Regions from separate parts of the Acidovorax sp. T1 genome, predicted to be linked through region 2. Evidence: predicted binding sites of a transcription regulator. Region 2 holds the regulator's gene; each other region holds the start of a gene.

Region 1 (5,988 bases), 1.8 Mb from region 2:
CGGCCAACACAGCGTTCACCACCACCGAGGCTTCGCCGCCGGCGTTGTTCACGATTTCGCGCAGAGGCGCTTCGATGGCCTTCAGCACCAGGGCAATGCCGTGGTCCTGGTCGGCGTTGTCACCCTTGATGGAGGTGCCAACCGCTTGCTTGGCGCGCAGCAGAGCCACGCCGCCACCGGCCACAACGCCTTCTTCCACCGCTGCGCGCGTAGCGTGCAGTGCGTCTTCCACGCGGGCCTTCTTTTCTTTCATTTCGACTTCGGTGGCAGCGCCGACCTTGATCACGGCCACACCGCCAGCCAGCTTGGCCACGCGTTCTTGCAGCTTTTCGCGGTCGTAGTCGGACGTGGCTTCTTCGATCTGCACGCGCACTTGCTTGACGCGGGCTTCGATGTCAGCAGCAGCACCGGCGCCGTCGATGATGATGGTGTTTTCCTTGCCCACTTCGATGCGCTTGGCTTGGCCCAGGTCGGCCAGGGTGACCTTTTCGAGCGTCAGGCCCACTTCTTCAGCGATGACCTTGCCGCCCGTCAGGATGGCGATGTCTTCCAGCATGGCCTTGCGACGGTCGCCGAAGCCAGGAGCCTTCACAGCCACAACCTTCAGGATGCCGCGGATCGTGTTGACCACCAGCGTAGCCAGGGCTTCGCCTTCGACTTCTTCGGCAATGATCAGCAGCGGACGGCCAGCCTTGGCAACTTGCTCCAGCGTGGGCAGCAGGTCGCGGATGTTGCTGATCTTCTTGTCGAACAGCAGCACGAAGGGGTTGTCCAGAATCGCGGATTGCTTTTCGGGGTTGTTGATGAAGTAGGGCGACAGGTAGCCGCGGTCAAACTGCATGCCTTCGACGACGTCCAGTTCGCTGTCCAGCGACTTGCCGTCTTCCACGGTGATCACGCCTTCCTTGCCAACCTTGTCCATGGCGTCAGCGATCAGCTTGCCGATGGTTTCGTCGGAGTTGGCGGAGATCGAACCCACTTGGGCGATTTCCTTGGAGGTGGTGGTGGGCTTGGAAGCCTTCTTCAGCTCGGCAACCAGGGCCGTCACAGCCTTGTCGATACCGCGCTTGAGGTCCATCGGGTTGATGCCAGCGGCCACGTACTTGAAGCCTTCGCGCACGATGGCTTGTGCCAGCACCGTAGCGGTGGTGGTGCCGTCACCAGCGTTGTCGCTGGTCTTGGAGGCCACTTCCTTCACGAGCTGGGCGCCCATGTTCTGCAGCTTGTCCTTGAGTTCGATTTCCTTGGCCACGGACACACCGTCCTTGGTCACGGTAGGGGCGCCGAACGAGCGCTCCAGCACCACGTTACGGCCCTTGGGGCCCAGCGTGACCTTGACTGCGTTGGCCAGGATGTTCACGCCTTCAACCATGCGTGCGCGGGCTTCGCCGCCGAAAACTACGTCTTTTGCTGCCATTTTGGAGCTCCTGAAAATTTGATTCGAATTGGCTGCTAGCGCTTATTCAATAAGCGGGAGAAGCTATGAAAAGATGAGTGATTCAGAGGGCGAGAAATTACTTCTCGACCACTGCAAACAAATCGTCTTCTTTCATGACCAAGAGTTCGTCGCCCTTGACCTTGACGGTCTGGCCCGAGTACTTGCCGAACAGAACGCGGTCGCCGACCTTCACGTTCAGGGCGATCAGCTCGCCCTTGTCGTTCTTCTTGCCGGGGCCGACGGCCAGCACTTCACCTTGATCGGGCTTTTCGGCGGCGTTGTCGGGGATCACGATGCCGGAGGCGGTCGTGGTTTCGCTTTCGATACGCTTGACGATCACGCGATCGTGCAGAGGGCGAAGGTTCATTGCATTGCTCCTGTTGACTGACAATAAAAAGCTGGATTACGAAGCGCCCGAAATTTCGGACGCCACCAAACTTCCTCCGCACAAGTGCTTGTTAGCACTCATTCGGGGTGAGTGCTAATGATACGGGCATTTGTGTCTATTTCAAGACCTTCCCCGCCGTTTGGGGGATTGGGGGAGTGGAGACGTGCTGCGGGCAGGCGCTGTGGAGGGGCCGCACCAAGCAGGCTGGATGGTTGCTGCGTATCCACGGTTTCGGCTGGATTCTTTTGCTATTGAAGTGATAGCTATATGCGCAACATCATCAAGCGCTGGAGCCTGTTTTTCTGGATATAGGCAGTGCCCTGGCAATGCAACCGGCTCAGGCCCCCAGCTTGATCACCACTGCTTCCAGCGCCATGGACCGGATGGTGACGGCCGCTGCGTCGGCATCGGCGTGGTCGCTGTAGGGGCCCACCCGCACCCGCAGCCGGCGTTTTTTGGCCGTGAGAATTTCCTGTCGGAATGCGGGCAGTCCTTCATTGAGCAACCGCGCCTGGGCCCTGCGGGCATTGGCTTCGTTGGCAAAAAGACCCACGTTGATGTAGTAGCCAGGCGCGGTGCCCACCACTGGCAGGGCGTTGTTGTTTTCGGCCGAGGCAGCTGCCGTGTCGGGAGCCAATGCCTTGGCCTGGGATGGCGATGCGCGCTTGGCGGGAGCGGTGGGCGCGGTGGCCATGGTGGGGCGCGAGGCCCGCTCCATCGGTGCTGCGGAAGGGGCAGGCGCTAAGGACGCCGGTTCGGGTGGAGCCTGCGCCGGTTCGGGGGCGGCCGGCGGCGCCGGGATGGCTGCCGCCTCGGACGCAGAGCGTTGGGGTGGCGTGGCGGCGCTTGTCGCCGCCGGTGCATCGGTTTTTTGGGGTGCTGATGCGGTTGGTGTGGGCGTGGCCGGGTCCGCGCTTTGCGGTGCTACCGTGGAGGGAATCGCCAGGTAGACACCGGCAGCGGCCAGCGCCAGCGCCAGGTTGCCCGCCGCCAGCCAGGCCAGCCGTTTCCAGGAGCTGGCTTGCCGTGCCAGCAGCGCGCGGGTTTCGTTCAAGGTGTGTGTGGCGGTCAGTGCCCGTGCAATTTTCTTGTGGGCGTCGGCATGCAGCAGGGCATTGCCGTAAAGGCCGGGCACGGCGCAACCGAGCAGAAAAAACGCCCCGACCACGCCCCATTCCACTGCCTGGGGCCATTGCAGCAGCGGCCGCCCCAGGCCGAACACCAGCAGCGCCAGGCCCTCGGCGGCCGCCACATACACCAGCGCCGCGCCCCACAGCTGGCGAAACACCATCCAGTTCAGGGTGCACAGGCTGGCCGCCCAGTTCCAGCTGGTGGTGGTGCGGCCGGCCTCATCAAAGCGCGCAAAAACCGGCAGGTAACGGGACAGATGGACGGGCCCCAGCGCCGCGCTGTACAGGGCCGTCATGGCGCTATCGGAGCGGGGCTTGGACGGCTGAAGGGCGGTGGTGGCTGCAGGGTCCGTGGCGGCGTGCATGGCCGATTCTGGCATGTGCCGCTGCGCCCGCCACGGGGTGTTGCGCCAGTGTTGCAACGGCGCAGCGGCCGTGCCCGCTACTGCGCTAAGCACTTCGGCGCCGATGCAGGTTAACAGGCGCTGCGATAGAGGTGAAAATGGCTTCTGGCGCTTTCTGTGAAAGCGCTTGAAGCTATCAATAACGAAGCAAAATGGGGCGTGACAGGGCCCTTGGTGCCTACGCTCCCCGCACCATTGCCAGGATCTGGCCAGCATCCAGCGTGGCGGCCTTTTGCTGGATTTGCGGCAGGTATTGCGTCTGCAGCTGCTTGGCGGGGCCGAGCAGGTTTTGGAAGCTGTCGCGCAGCATGGTCGTGCTCATCACGCGGCCGCCCGCGTAGTAGCGTCGGGCCACCTGCCCCAGCGCATAGGTGGTGGCAAACGAGAACGCCATGCCCGTGGCCGCGCTGCCCATGCCGCCAATGGTTCGACCCACTGCCTTGCCCAGCAGGCCACCGAGCAGCTTGCGGCCAAACTGCTCCAGGTATTGCGACGTGAGGCCCACCCCGGCGGCGGCAATGAACTCCTTGATGTGTCCTTGGTCCAGTTCCACGCCGTGGGCCTTGCCAATGCCGTACACCATCTTCACCTGTAGCGGGATGATGGCCATCGACGCCCAGGACTGCGGCAGTAGCTCCAGCGCGCCGTTGAGCAGGGCGTAGTTGAGGATGGATTTGTCCAGATCCGCATCCGATGTGCCCATGGTGGGTGCGGCGCCCGCTGCCGCGGTGGTTGCGGGCAGGGCGGCCGGAATGGCATTTTCGGCCACCTCCACCAGCGCATCTGCTTCCTGGTCAAACGCGGCGGTCTGCTGACCATCGAGCTGCAGCACCGTTTTGAGTGTCGCCAGAAAATCGCGTTCGGCAGCCGTCTGGCGGCCGTCCACATCGCACACGCACACCGCCATTTCGTAGGCCAGCTGACGGTGCATGGGTTCGCTCAAGGCCTCGGCAGCTGTCTGCACGCCGGTGCGCTGCAGCAGCACGTCCTGGTAGATGCGCGGCAGGTCAACCAGGTCCGCATCGCCAGCCAGTGACTGGGCGATGCGGCGGATCTCTTCCCGCTCGGCGTCGTCTTTGTTGCCGTCCGCAAACGCGGCCAAGAGGGCGATGGTGAGGATGGATTTTTGCTGGTCCAGTGTCATGCGTTGCAGCTCGCGGGGAGTGGTGAATAAAGGAAGGAGGGCGTGAAAAGCACGTACCCCGGCGCACGACAAAAGAGGCCGCGCGGGCATGTGCGAAACATATGCAGTCTAGGCAAGCGCGTTTCAACGCCACAGACTGTGGGGAATTGGCAGCGCGAAGTTACCGGGTGCTTCTGACGCCCCGTTGGTGGGGATTGCGCACTTCCATTGGGCCTTGCAGCGTCTGCGCGCAGCCGCTCGAATCGCCTACAGTGCCGCATGGCCCACTGCCTTTTTCCGTGATGGATCGCACCCGATGAACATTGCCCATCTGCTCAGCCGCAGCGCCCAGCGCTACCCCGATCAACCCGCCGTGCTGCACGGCGACCAGGTGCTGCTGAGCTACGGCGCCCTGGGTGCGCGCACCGCGGCCCTGGCAGCCTGGCTGCGCAAGCAGGGCGGCGTAGCGCCCGGCGACCGCGTGGCCATCTACGCCGCCAATTGTCCGGAATATCTGGAGGCGCTGCATGCTGTTTTGTGGGCGGGCGCGGTGTCGGTGCCGGTCAACTACAAACTGCATGCCAAAGAGCTGGCGCATGTGCTGGCTGATTCCGGGGCGTGCATGGTTCTGGCATCGCAATCGCTCGCCTCGGCCGCGCGCGAGGCCGGCGCATCGGAGGTTGGCCTGCTGCTCTTCGGCTCTGATGCCTATCGGGCTGCCGTGTTGCATCCACCCATGGAGGTCCACGACCGTGCCCCGCAGGATGTTGCATCGCTGTTCTACACCTCGGGTACCACCGGCCGCCCCAAGGGTGTGATGCAGACGCACCGCAACCTGCTGGCCATGACGGCCTGCTATTTCACCGACGTGGACGACATCGCCCCGGGCGATGCCATGGTCTATGCCGCGCCCATGTCGCACGGCGCGGGGCTCTACAACTACGCCCAGGTGCTGCGGGGCGCACGCCACGTCGTGCCCGTGTCGGGCGGCTTTGATCCCGCCGAGCTGGTGCAGCTGGCCGCCTCGGTGGGCCAGCTCACGCTGTTTGCGGCGCCGACCATGGTGCACCGGCTGGTGGAGCATGTGCGGGCCACGGGCGCTGACGTGGCGGGCTTCAAGACCATCGTGTACGGCGGTGGCCCCATGTATGCCGACGACCTGCGCCAGGCCTTGGCCACCATGGGCAACCGCCTCGTGCAGATCTACGGCCAGGGCGAAAGCCCGATGACCATTACCGCACTGGCCCGCGCGCAGCTGGCCGACCGCAACCACCCGCGCTGGGCCGAGCGCATGGCCTCGGTCGGCGTGGCGCAGTCGCTGGTGGAGGTGCGCGTGGTCGATGCGGCCGGACAGCCACTGCCTGCGGGCGAGACGGGCGAGGTGGTAGTGCGCGGCGAGACCGTGATGTCCGGCTACTGGAACAACCCCACCGCCACGTTCCAGACGCTGCGCGATGGTTGGCTCTGCACCGGGGACATGGGGCAACTGGATGGCGACGGTTTTC
Region 2 (5,988 bases):
GGGGGGCAGGTTGTCTACGCAGTAATAGCCCGCATCTTCCATGGCGTGCAGTGCCACGGATTTTCCGGAACCGGACATCCCTGTGATCAGCACAATTTCCAAGGACATGAACTTCAGCTTTTATGCAGGGTGTTTGCCAGGCTCAGCATTTCGCTTGCATGGGCCAGGCTGGTGCCTGTTGGGCGTTCACCGCCCAGCATGCGGGACACTTCCACCACGCGATGCTCGCCTAGAACGGGCGTGACTGTGCTGGTGGTCCCGGCTGAATTTCGCCGCTTGGACACCATGAGATGGTGATCGGCATAGGCCGCCACCTGCGGCAAATGGGTAACTGCGAGCACCTGCCGGTCGCGCCCGAGTTGCCGCATCAAACGCCCCACGGTTTCGGCCACGGCCCCGCCGACGCCCGAATCGACTTCGTCAAAGACCAAGGTGGGAGCCGTGCCGAGTTCGCTGGTGGTCACAGAAATCGCCAGGGAAATTCGTGACAGTTCACCGCCAGAAGCGACCTTGCCGATGGGGCGGGGAGTCATGCCGGGGTGACCCGCCACGAGAAACGCGATGTCGTCCAATCCATGGAGCGCCGGCGCAGAGGTTCTTGTCACCGATACCTCAAAAATGCCTCCCGTCATGCCCAGGCCCTGCATTGCCTGTGTGATGGCTGCAGACAGTTGGGGCGCTGCCCTTGCTCGCCTAAGGGAAATGGCTCGTGCAACCGATTGGTAGGCTTTGGCGCTGCTCGCTTCCGCAGCTTCCAGGCTGGCGAGGTCGGCTGCAGCGTCCAGTTGCTGCAGCTCTGCTTTCCATACTTGCAGCAAGGCGGGCAATTCCGCGGGTTGGCGCTTGTAGCGCCTCGCCAGCGTCATCCACTGTGACAGGCGCACGTCGAGATCGACGAGGCGGTCCGGGTCCAGCTCGGTGTGTCTCAGATAGGCTTGTAACGATCGGATGACATCGCTGGTCTGCGCAAGACTGGATGAGAGGATGTCGGCCAGTTCGCTGAAAGCGGGTTCAAGCTGCTCCTGGCTATGCAAAAGTGAGGCAGCGCGCGTCAGGCGGGAGTGTGCGCCCGACTCCTCCACTTCGAGCGCCGTAAGTGCACCTTGGGCGGCTTCCAGCAGTGTATGGGCGTGCGAGAGCCGTTTGTGCTGCGCTTCCAGTTCGGCCCATTCATGTTCCGCGGGTGCCAGTTTGCTGATTTCCGCAATTTGCCATTGCAGCCGCTCGCGCTCTTGCTGGCGGGTTGTTTGTGCGGTGCGCGCATCCTCCAGGATCTTCTGGTCGGCACGCCATTTTGCCCAGCATGCAGCCAATTCCTGCAGCGAGATGCCTGCATAGGCGTCAAGCAAACCCCGCACGGAGTCCGGGCGGGTCAGGCTTTGCCATGCGTGCTGCCCATGGATATCCAATAACTGATCCCCGAGGAAGCGCAGTTGTGTTGCGGTGGCCGGCGTGCCATTGATCCATGCGCGGCTTTTTCCTTGGGTGTCAACGGTTCTGCGCAGGAGTAGGCTGTCGTTGGTTTCGACTCCTGCTTCCTCGAACCACGGCTGCAAGTGGCTGGGGCAATCGAACTCTGCGCACACATCCGCATGGGGGGCGCCTTCGCGCACGTATCCTGCATCCGCGCGTGCACCCAGTGAAAGTTGCAGAGCATCTACCAAAATCGACTTGCCAGCACCCGTTTCCCCAGTCAGCACGGTAAAGCCTGTCTCAAGATCAAGCGCCAGTTCTTGAACGATCACGAAGTCTCGCAGGGTGATCCGCTTGAGCGCCATGTTCAGGAGCCCCCTTCGTTCCAGCGCAACTTTTTGCGAAGGGTGGCAAAGTAGTTCCAGCCGTGCGGGTGCAAAAACCGGACGCTGTGCTCGGAGCGCTGCACGAGAATGCGATCACCATGCAGCAGTGACGCCAGTGACTGCATGTCGAAATTGGCGCTGACGTCCCTGCCGCTCACGATCTCGACCGCCACTTCGGTGGCATCGGACAAAACGATCGGGCGGTTTGACAGGGTATGGGGTGCAATGGGAACCAGCACCCATCCGGGAATGGATGGGTGAAGCATGGGGCCTCCAGCGGACAGCGCGTACGCCGTTGACCCCGTTGGCGAAGCAATGATCAACCCGTCAGCCCTTTGATTGGCAACCAATCGCCCGCCCACCTCCACGCGCAGCTCCACCATGCCGGAGGTGGCGCCGCGATTCACCACCACATCGTTCATGGCCAGGGCTTCAAAAACCGTGGTCTGCTCCCGAACCACCCGCGCTCGCATCAGGGGGCGCAAGTCTTCTTCATACTCTCCACACAGCATGGGAGTGAGTGCCATCTGGTAACTGTCGAAGGGGATGTCGGTAATAAAACCCAGGCGTCCCTGGTTGATCCCGATCAGCGGGGTGCCGTAGCGTGCCAGCCGACGCCCGATGCCCAGCATGGTGCCGTCTCCCCCCACTACCAGGCCCAGATCGCATTGGGTGCCAATGGCGTCGACGTCCAAGGCGGGGTAGTCGGTCAGGTTGGCATTGATGGCGGTTTCTTTTTCAAGCACCACCTGGCATCCCAGGCGGACCAGAAACTGCGCGATCTCTCCCAGGGCGTGGCGAGAGCTGTCGGTCATGCCGCCGGCAGCCGTTGCCTGATACTTGCCGATAAGCGCAACATGGCGGAAATTGGACGTCATCGCGAAATTACATCATTAAAATCACCCCATGCTCGATGACCGTGCCAAGTTGTTGCTGAAAGCGCTGGTCGAGCGCTACATCGCCGATGGGCAACCCGTGGGTTCGCGCACCCTTTCGCGTGCGTCCGGCCTGGAGCTCTCTCCGGCAACGATACGCAATGTCATGGCGGATCTCGAGGAACTGGGATTGATCGCCAGCCCGCACACGTCCGCTGGCAGGATCCCCACGGCGCGTGGCTACCGCTTGTTTGTGGACACTATGCTAACGGTGCAACGTGATCCATTGACGCCGCCACAGCTGGCGCCAGAGCAGCCGCAAAAAGTGATTGCCAATGCGGCACACCTTTTGTCAAACCTCTCGCAGTTTGTGGGTGTGGTGATGGCACCGCGTCGTACCTCCGTGTTCCGTCACATCGAATTTCTCCGGCTTTCAGAGCGCCGGTTTCTTGTGATCATTGTTTCACCTGAAGGTGATGTGCAAAACCGTGTCATCTTCACCGATGTGGACTATTCCCAGTCGCAGTTGATCGAGGCAGCCAACTTCCTGAATGCACACTATGCTGGCCTGGCCATAGAGCAGGTGCGGGAAAGGCTCAAGGCAGAGGTTGACATGCTTCGCGGGGAGATCGCGTCATTGATGCAGGCTGCTGTCAACGTTAGTTCGGAGGCGCTTTCCGAAGCGCAGGATGAGGTTGTCATTTCGGGCGAAAGAAATTTGTTGGCCGTGAGCGATTTTTCCAGTGACATGGGCAACCTTCGCAGGGCCTTCGATCTGTTCGAGCAGAAGACGCAGATACTGCGTCTTCTGGACATCTCCAGCCAGGCTGAGGGTGTCCGTATCTACATCGGCGGTGAAAGCCAGGTGGTGCCGTTTGAAGAGCTTTCGATCGTCAGCGCGCCCTACGAGGTGGATGGCCGGGTGGTAGGCACTCTGGGAGTGATCGGCCCCACCCGTATGCCGTATGACAGGATGATCCAGATCGTCGACATTACCTCCAAGCTGGTGTCCAACGCGCTGAGTTACCGCAAATAAACGCCCTACAATACTTGCGGTGTCCCGTTTGATTCAGTGTTGGTGCGAGGGGCGTTAGCTCAGTTGGTTAGAGCAGAGGACTCATAATCCTTTGGTCGACAGTTCAAGTCTGTCACGCCCTACCAAGCTAGATAAGGAAAGCCTGCTATCAATGCGGTAGCGGGCTTTTTTCTTTCCCGTCCGATGTAAGGGCGGATGTAAGACGATTTCGGCAATGCCACCCAGCACCAGACAAAAGAAAAGCCCCACGGTGAGGGCTTGTGGTGGTTGCAGAGGTGCCCCTCAAATCAGTGCGCGCCGGGTGCGCAGGTCCACCACTTTGCCGGGTTGCTTGCGGGGCATTCGGCCAGCTGCGCGCAGTTCATCTTCCAGGCGGCCAATTTCATCCGCGTAGAGCTCCAGGCGGTCCAGCAGGGCCACGGTGAGGGGGGTCAGCTCTGGTGAGGTCCAACCGTGTTCCATGAGTTCGCCGGTGGGCATGGTTGCCAGTGTCTCGGTGGTGGTGTCGAAGTCGGTCACGGTCCCGTGTTCTGAGGTCGTTTGCATGGTGTGGTTTGTGTTGGTTGACATGACGCCTATTGTGACGAATAGGCAGCGCTTATCAAACTACACTTTTCGCTTGAAACCTATGCTGTTAGATGACTTTGCGCTATGTAAATTATAGCAATCTAACGTGTTAGACGAGGGGCGCGCGAGGCAGGCGCGAGCTTAAAAACGGGTGACCCCCACCCCACCACGGGGGACTGGACCAACCCACCGCACCCCCGCCCCCACCCCTTATCTCTGGCTCTGTATTGGGGTGGTATTTTCAGTTTTCGCGTGTTAAATATGATGCTTAACAGGAGGGCGCGGCATGGATACCCAGCACATTGGCAAGGCAGAGGTCATCAACTGCGAGTTTGAATACGAATGCCCGCTTGACTGGTTCAAGTTAGCGACCACTTACGATGCGAGCGTTCGAAACTGCGGTGCCTGCAATAAGGATGTGTACTTCTGCCGGGATACTGGGCAACTGGTGCTCCTGCTGCGGTACATCCCGGATGCCTGCGCGGCCATGCATGTGGGCAAGACCGTCACCATTGACGCCAGCAGAATTAGGACGGGGATACCAACCTACCCACGCTTCCAGGATAAATAGGAATTAATCGTAGTCTTCCATCGCATGATTGATGGTGCGCTGGGCGTGGTCAGATCACGGCATGGCACCTGAGTTGGTTTCGGCGCTGCTGGGTGGAATCGTGCATTGCGAAAGTAAAGCCTGCGCTGTCTCCAAACATATCTTTTGGTCGAGCCCGCGAGGGGGATGCCCCTCGAAATGGCTCAATATGCGCTGTGCCATTGCAACCACCGTTGGCTTCTTGATCCGGTAGAAATCTCCATCCACGTCACCTAACACCGCATACGGGAGTTGTAGAACCCAAAACGCGACGGTCGGGGGGTATTTGTTGTTGCGGATACCGCGCAGAAACCCATTCTCTACAAACCACCGAGCGAATTTCTTGTCCGGCAGACCAAGTGCTGAAATGCCTGCGCGCCCTAACAGGTTACGCCTCCACGTCAGAAAATACTCCCGAGCACGCCAATATGTCGAGTCGGGCACTTCACTGACCCCAGATACGCAAGGGTGTTTTGGCCACGGCGCACCCAATGCATCAAAGTACACCCGCCCGCCTGATGGCGACTTGTAGAAAAACACCGTCGCGTTGCACACTGGGCATCGCGCTTTGGGGTTGACCCAACTGCCGGGGGTCAGCGGCCACGCTAGGGCTTGGGAAAGGCCCGCGCTGTGCCCGTGGAATGTCCCACCCCAACCACAGTCGCAGTCGGGGGCGTGGTTCCAAGCGTTACACCCCATAGCGTGAATCCTCCCCGACCCATGCTACTTCATACCGCACGGGCTAGTGCAGGTCATCAAGCCCCAAGGTGTAGGCCACCCCTGCATCAATAACCGCTTGGGCCTCGGTGAGTAGCACGCGGGCTTGCAGAGCATCTTTGCGAAGTTGCTGATACGCTGGGCCTTGTACCTGCTCAAACGCTTGGGCAATGTGCCCGGCGACAGTGCAAGCCATTAATATCAGGTACTCGGCGGTTGTGTGCCCCTTGGCAGCGAGATTTGCCTCCGTGTGCGGTGACATGTTGGGGTAGCGGTTGGCTGCTTGAATGACGCCCATCACTTCGGCGCGGGTCTGTTCGCAGCCTTGAGCAGCCAGCTTTTCGGCTGCGTCTTGAATCCACACCAGAGTAGAGATAACGTCCCATGTCCGGCCGATGCCGATGC
Region 3 (5,988 bases), 1.9 Mb from region 2:
CGTGTTCTGCGCGCTGATCGGCATGGTGCTGGCCGTGCCGGGCCTGCCCACCCTGGCGCAACTGGGGCAGATGGCGCTGGCCAGTGCTGGCGTGTGGCTGGTGGCGGGCGCTGCCGCGGCCTTCAACTGCATCGTCGAGCAGGGCATTGATGCCAAGATGAAGCGCACCTCCTGGCGGCCCACGGCCAAGGGCGAGTTGTCCAACACGCAGACCCTGCTGTTTTCGGCCCTGTTGTGCGCGGCCGGCTCGGCCTTGCTGTATGTCTGGGTCAACCCGCTGACCATGTGGCTCACGTTCGCTACGTTTGTGGGCTACGCCGTTGTCTACACCGTCATCCTCAAGCCGCTGACGCCGCAGAACATCGTGATCGGCGGTGCCTCGGGCGCCATGCCGCCCGTGCTGGGCTGGGCCGCCATGACCGGTGATGTGGGCCCCGAGGCGCTGATCCTGTTCCTCATCATCTTCCTGTGGACGCCGCCGCATTTCTGGGCGCTGGCGCTGTACCGGGTGGAGGACTACCGCAAGTCGGGCCTGCCCATGCTGCCGGTCACGCATGGCAACGAGTTCACACGCCTGCAGGTTTTTCTGTACACGCTGATCCTCTTTGCGGGCTGCCTGATGCCCTTCATTTACGGCATGAGTTCGTGGATCTATCTTGCCGCGGCCGTGCTGCTGAGCGCCGGGTTCTGCGGCTACGGCTTTGCCTTGTGGCGCAATTACTCCGACGCGCTGGCGCGCAAGACCTTCCGTTTCTCCCTCATTCACCTGAGCGTGCTGTTTGCCGCGCTGCTGGTGGACCACTACGCGCTGTGAACACCATGCACAAAAGAAACGCTCTTAAATTGATAGCTGTTAGCGCTTTATCCATCAGCGCTAGCGCCATATTGGGTGCTTGCTCTGAAAAAAAGACCGAGTTTCGCGGGGTGGACATCACCGGGGCCGACTACGCCCGCGATGTTCCGCTGACCGACCACAACGGCCAAAAGCGCAGCCTGCAGGACTTTCGCGGCAAGGTGGTGGTGGTGTTCTTTGGCTACACCCAATGCCCCGACGTGTGCCCCACCTCCATGCAGGAGCTGGCCGAGGTCAAGCAGATGCTGGGCAAGGATGGCGACCGCCTGCAGGGCATCTTCGTCACCGTGGACCCCGAGCGCGACACGCCCGAGGTGCTGAAGGCCTACATGGCCAACTTCGACCCCAGCTTTTTGGCGCTGTCGGGCAGCCCAGAGCAAATCGCCGCCGTGGCCAAGGACTTCAAGATCTACTTCAAGAAGGTCGACGGCAAGACCGCCACCAGCTACACCATGGACCATTCGGCCGGCAGCTACGTGTATGACACGGCAGGCCGCCTGCGGGTCTACAACCGCTACGGCAGCGGTGCGCAAGCCCTGGGCGCCGATGTGCGGGCGCTGCTGCAAGAAGCGGGGTAAAGGGGCAAAGCGGGCCACCTGCGCCCGCCGCCATTCGGTCCGTTATTCGGCCCCTTATTCGGCCTTGATCTTTTGTGCGCTGATCACCGCGCCGAGCACGCGCGCATCGGTCTGGATGCGCTGGGACAGCCCTTCGGCCGTGGTGCCGGTCACCTGCCAGCCTTGCTGAAACAGCTTGTCGCGCACCTCCGGGCTGCGGGCAATCTCGCTGAACAGCGCCGACAGGCGCGCCACCACCGGTTTGGGCAGCGACCGGGGCGCAGCCACCGCGTTCCAGATTTCGAGGTTGAAGTCTTTCACGCCCGCTTCGGCCAGGCTGGGGACTTCGGGCACCAGGGTGCTGCGCCCGCTGGAGGTGACGCCCAGCACGCGCAGCTTGCCCGCGCGGGCCTGCGCTGCCGCCATCGCCGGGGGCAGCAGGGCCAGCTCGATCTGGCCGCCGATGATGGCGTTGATGACCTGCGGGTTGCCCGGATACGGCACATGCACCGGGTGGATACCGGCCTTGGCCTTGAGCAGCTCCATGCCGATGTGCGCCACCGTGCCCACGCCCGGCGTGCCATAGCTCCAGCGGTCGCCACTGGCGCGCGCGGCTGCAAAAAACGCCTGCGCGGTCGCCCCCGGCGCGTTGGCTGGTGCGGCGAGGGCCAGCGGGGCCGTGGCGATCAGGCTGATGGGGGCCAGGTCCTTGAGCGGGTCGTAGTTGATTCGGGGGTTGATGAGCCGGGCAATCGTCAGGTTGCCATTGATCATGACGCCCAGGGTGTGACCGTCTGTGGCCTTGGCCACGGCGTCGGCGGCGATGTTGCCGCCCGCACCCACCTTGTTTTCCACAATCACCGGCTGCCCCAGGGCTTGGGCCAGCGGCTCGGCCAGGGTGCGCGCCACCAGGTCGGGCGACGACCCGCCCGGAAAACCCACCACCAGCTTTACCGGCTTGGTGGGCCAGCCCGGTGTCGCCGGGATGGGAAGGGCCGCAGTGGATTGGGCCAGGGCCGGGCTGCAAGCAGCGGCGAGGGCCAGCACCAGCGCTGCGCGACGCAAGGGGGACGGGGTCATCAGAAACTTCTCCGGTCTGGACGGGTGCGCGTGGCATTGCTGGCACCCAAAAAAAAGCGCGCAACCGCAGTTGCGCGCTGAATGATCCCTGCCGTTCGCGCCTGGGTGTGCGCTCGCGGACAGGCAGCGCTCAGGCGTAGTCGGCCAGCGCGGTTTTCATTTTCTTCATGGCGGCCACTTCGATCTGGCGAATGCGCTCGGCGCTCACGCCATAAACGGCGGCCAGGTCATGCAGCGTCATGCCGCCGCTGCCATCGTCGTTGACCTTGAGCCAGCGCTCTTCCACGATGCGGCGGCTGCGCTCGTCCAGGCTGGCCAGTGCCGTGGCAATGCCATCGGTGGCCAGTTCATCGCGCTGGCGCGACTCGATCATCGCCGTGGGCTCGTGCGAGGCATCGGCCAGGTAGGCAATGGGGCCAAAGGCCTGCTCGCCATCGTCCGATGGGGCGGGGTCCAGCAGCACATCGCCGCCCGCCATGCGGGTTTCCATCTCGATGACTTCTTCGCGCTTGACGTTGAGCTGCGCCGCGACCGAGTCGATCTCGTGGTCCGACAGCGTGTCGCGGTGCGTGCCGGCATCGGCCGCTGCCGCATCGGCCTTGAAACCCTGCTTCATGGAGCGCAGATTGAAGAACAGCTTGCGCTGCGCCTTGGTGGTGGCCACCTTCACCATGCGCCAGTTCTTCAAGATGTATTCGTGGATCTCAGCCTTGATCCAGTGCATGGCGTAGCTCACCAGGCGCACGCCCTGGTCGGGGTCGAAACGCTTGACCGCCTTCATCAGGCCCACGTTGCCTTCCTGGATCAGGTCGCCATGGGGCAAGCCGTAGCCAAGATACTGGCGCGCAATCGACACCACCAGGCGCAGGTGCGACATCACCAGCCGGCCGGCGGCGTCCACATCGTTGTTATCGCGCAGCTGGCGCGCATAGGTTTGCTCTTCCTCGTGGGTGAGCAGGGGCAGGCGGTTGACGGCCGAAATATAGGCATCCAAGTTGCCCAAGGGCGGCACCAGCGCCCATGGATTGGCGGGGGCCAAAGTCGTCGTTGCGGTTCCAGATGGAAATGTCATTCCGGGAATCCTTTCCTCTAAGCCTTCATGTTAGCACTCTGTTGGAGGGAGTGCTAAGCCCGGAGTTCCCATCCGGTTGTTCCCAAGTGCACTGCGCCAAAAATATGATTAAAAATGTCGCTTTGCGCAATACCAGCAAGCGTAATAAGCTATTAATAAGTGAGCGGATAATGCCCTTTGCACACTGTCTTGGTGCACCTTTGGCAGGCAGGAGTTCCAAGTCCGACAGCCTTCTATGGCTCCGTGACCCCGATGCCACCCGCTCCTTGTGCGGGTGGACTGCATGGGTGCGTGAGCCTCTCAGGTCAGCAGGGCCTGCGCAAATTCGCGTGCGTTGAAGGTTTCGAGGTCTTCGAGCTTTTCGCCCACGCCGATGAAGTAAACCGGAATCGGCCGTTCCTGCGCAATGGCCGCCAGCACGCCGCCCTTGGCCGTGCCATCGAGTTTGGTCACGATGAGGCCGGTGAGTTGCAGCGCATCGTCAAACGAGCGCACCTGGGCCAGCGCGTTCTGGCCGGTGTTGCCGTCGATCACCAGCAGCACCTCGTGCGGCGCGCTGGCGTCGGCCTTGGTGACCACGCGGCGGATTTTCTTCAGCTCTTCCATCAGGTGCAGTTGCGTGGGCAGGCGCCCGGCGGTGTCCACCAGCACCACGTCCTTGCCGCGCGCCTTGCCGGCGGTGACGGCGTCAAAGCTCACGGCGGCGGGGTCGCCGCCTTCCTGGCTGACGATCTCGACCAGGTTGCGGTCGGCCCATACGCCCAGTTGTTCGCGCGCAGCGGCGCGGAAGGTGTCGGCGGCCGCCAGCAGCACGCTGGCCCCTTCGTTGGCCAGGTGCTTGGTGAGCTTGCCGATCGAGGTGGTCTTGCCCGCGCCGTTGACGCCCGCCACCATGATCACGGTGGGGGTGTGTTCGCCGATGACCAGTGCTTTCTCCAGCGGGCGCAGCAGGTCGGCCAATGCATCGGCCAGCAGCCCTTTGACGGCGGCGGGGTCGGTGGTCTTGGTTTCCTTGACGCGGCGCCGGAGGTCGGTCAGCAGCCACTGCGTGGCCTTGACGCCGGTGTCGGCCATCAAGAGGGCCTCTTCCAGCTCTTCATACAGCGCATCGTCGATCTGGGTGCCGGTGAAAACGGTGGCGATGCTCGAACCCGTCTTGCGCAAGCCCGCCTTGAGGCGGTTGAGCCAGCCGGTGCGTTCGGCGGGCGGGGGCAGTTCTGTTGCCGGTGTGGGGGCCTGGGCCGCCGACGCGGGCGGGGCTGCAACGGCGATGGGCTTCGCCACGACCACCACGGGCGGTGTGGGCGTCGGTTCAGGCGCAGATACCGGCGCAGACACCGGCGCCGCGGCCGGTGGTGGCACAACCACCGGGGCCGCTTCAGGGGCAGGCGCGGGCGGCTTGGCTGCAAAGGGGTTGCGCAGCCAGCCAAAGCCACCGCTGGCCGCCGGTGGGGGCGTGGGGGTCGTGGGGGTCGTGGGGGCCCGTGGCGGCGCGGTGGCCGCGGCGGGCTCGGGCCATGGCGGCGGCGCGGCAGTTGCCTGCTCGGCGGGCGCTATTGCGGCCGGTGGCGCGGGCGGAACATCCGGCACAGCAGGGGTTGCAGGCGCAGCCGCAGCGGGTGGTGCGGGCGTGGGGGGGGCTTTTTTCTTGAAAAAACTGAACATTGGCAGGTACTTAGAATCACTCCATTCTATGAAACGTGCTTTCACCCTTCTGGGCCTGCTGGCCTGCCTGAGTGCCGGGGCGCAATCCCCTGCTTCCGCAACCCTTTCCGCAACCCCTTTTGCCCCCCCTTCCGCACCCCGCTCCGTGAACCCGTCGGCGGCCCTGCCTGCGCAGGCTGCCACGGCATCGGGGGCGCGGCAATTCACGCTGTCCAACGGCATGCGGCTGATCGTGCAGCCCGACCGGCGCGCGCCCACGGCGATGCACATGGTGTGGCTGCGCGTGGGCTCCATGGACGAGGTCGATGGCACCTCGGGCGTGGCCCATGTGCTCGAACACATGATGTTCAAGGGCAGCAAGACCGTGCCGCCGGGCGAGTTTTCGCGCCGCGTGGCGGCCCTGGGCGGCCAGGAGAACGCCTTCACCAGCCGCGACTACACGGGCTACTACCAGCAGATTCCGGCCAGCCGGCTCGAAGACGTGATGCGCCTGGAGGCCGACCGCTTTGCCCACAACCAGTGGCCCGACGCCGAGTTCAAGAAGGAAATCGAGGTGGTCAAGGAAGAGCGCCGCATGCGCACCGAAGACCAGCCCCGCGCCGTGCTGGCTGAGCAGCTTTTTGCCGCCACCTACCTGGCCTCGCCCTACCGCCGTCCGGTGGTGGGCTGGATGAGCGACCTTGACGCCATGACGCCCGAGGACGTGCGCCATTTCCACCGCCGCTGGTATGTGCCCGGCAACGCAGCGGTGGTGGTGGCCG

The links. The regulator HrcA, encoded in region 2, represses chaperone genes, less so after heat shock. The targets are predictions, from matches to a motif close to TTAGCACTCNNNNNNNNNGAGTGCTAA.
Region 1: a site for HrcA is predicted at 1,897-1,923, ahead of CCX87_RS14985 (co-chaperone GroES). Genes of this name have one in related genera too.
Region 3: a site for HrcA is predicted at 3,593-3,619, ahead of rpoH (RNA polymerase sigma factor RpoH). Genes of this name have one in related genera too.

Annotation. Positions count from the first base shown of each region.
Region 1 is NZ_CP021648.1:3,208,295-3,214,282, reverse strand. Features, by position in the region: gene groL (chaperonin GroEL) at 1-1,417, opposite strand, end outside; gene CCX87_RS14985 (co-chaperone GroES) at 1,515-1,805, opposite strand; gene CCX87_RS14980 (SPOR domain-containing protein) at 2,164-3,321, opposite strand; gene CCX87_RS14975 (YcjF family protein) at 3,539-4,504, opposite strand; gene CCX87_RS14970 (class I adenylate-forming enzyme family protein) at 4,800-5,988, shown strand, end outside.
Region 2 is NZ_CP021648.1:885,562-891,549, forward strand. Features, by position in the region: gene rapZ (RNase adapter RapZ) at 1-108, opposite strand, end outside; gene recN (DNA repair protein RecN) at 114-1,778, opposite strand; gene CCX87_RS04265 (NAD kinase) at 1,781-2,677, opposite strand; gene hrcA (heat-inducible transcriptional repressor HrcA) at 2,706-3,710, shown strand; tRNA gene CCX87_RS04275 (tRNA-Ile) at 3,759-3,835, shown strand; gene CCX87_RS04280 (hypothetical protein) at 3,993-4,256, opposite strand; gene CCX87_RS04285 (hypothetical protein) at 4,564-4,848, shown strand; gene CCX87_RS20695 (hypothetical protein) at 4,903-5,406, opposite strand; gene CCX87_RS04290 (hypothetical protein) at 5,609-5,988, opposite strand, start outside.
Region 3 is NZ_CP021648.1:3,062,817-3,068,804, reverse strand. Features, by position in the region: gene cyoE (heme o synthase) at 1-814, shown strand, start outside; gene CCX87_RS14325 (SCO family protein) at 820-1,431, shown strand; gene CCX87_RS14320 (Bug family tripartite tricarboxylate transporter substrate binding protein) at 1,486-2,490, opposite strand; gene rpoH (RNA polymerase sigma factor RpoH) at 2,621-3,562, opposite strand; gene ftsY (signal recognition particle-docking protein FtsY) at 3,863-5,227, opposite strand; gene CCX87_RS14305 (M16 family metallopeptidase) at 5,256-5,988, shown strand, end outside.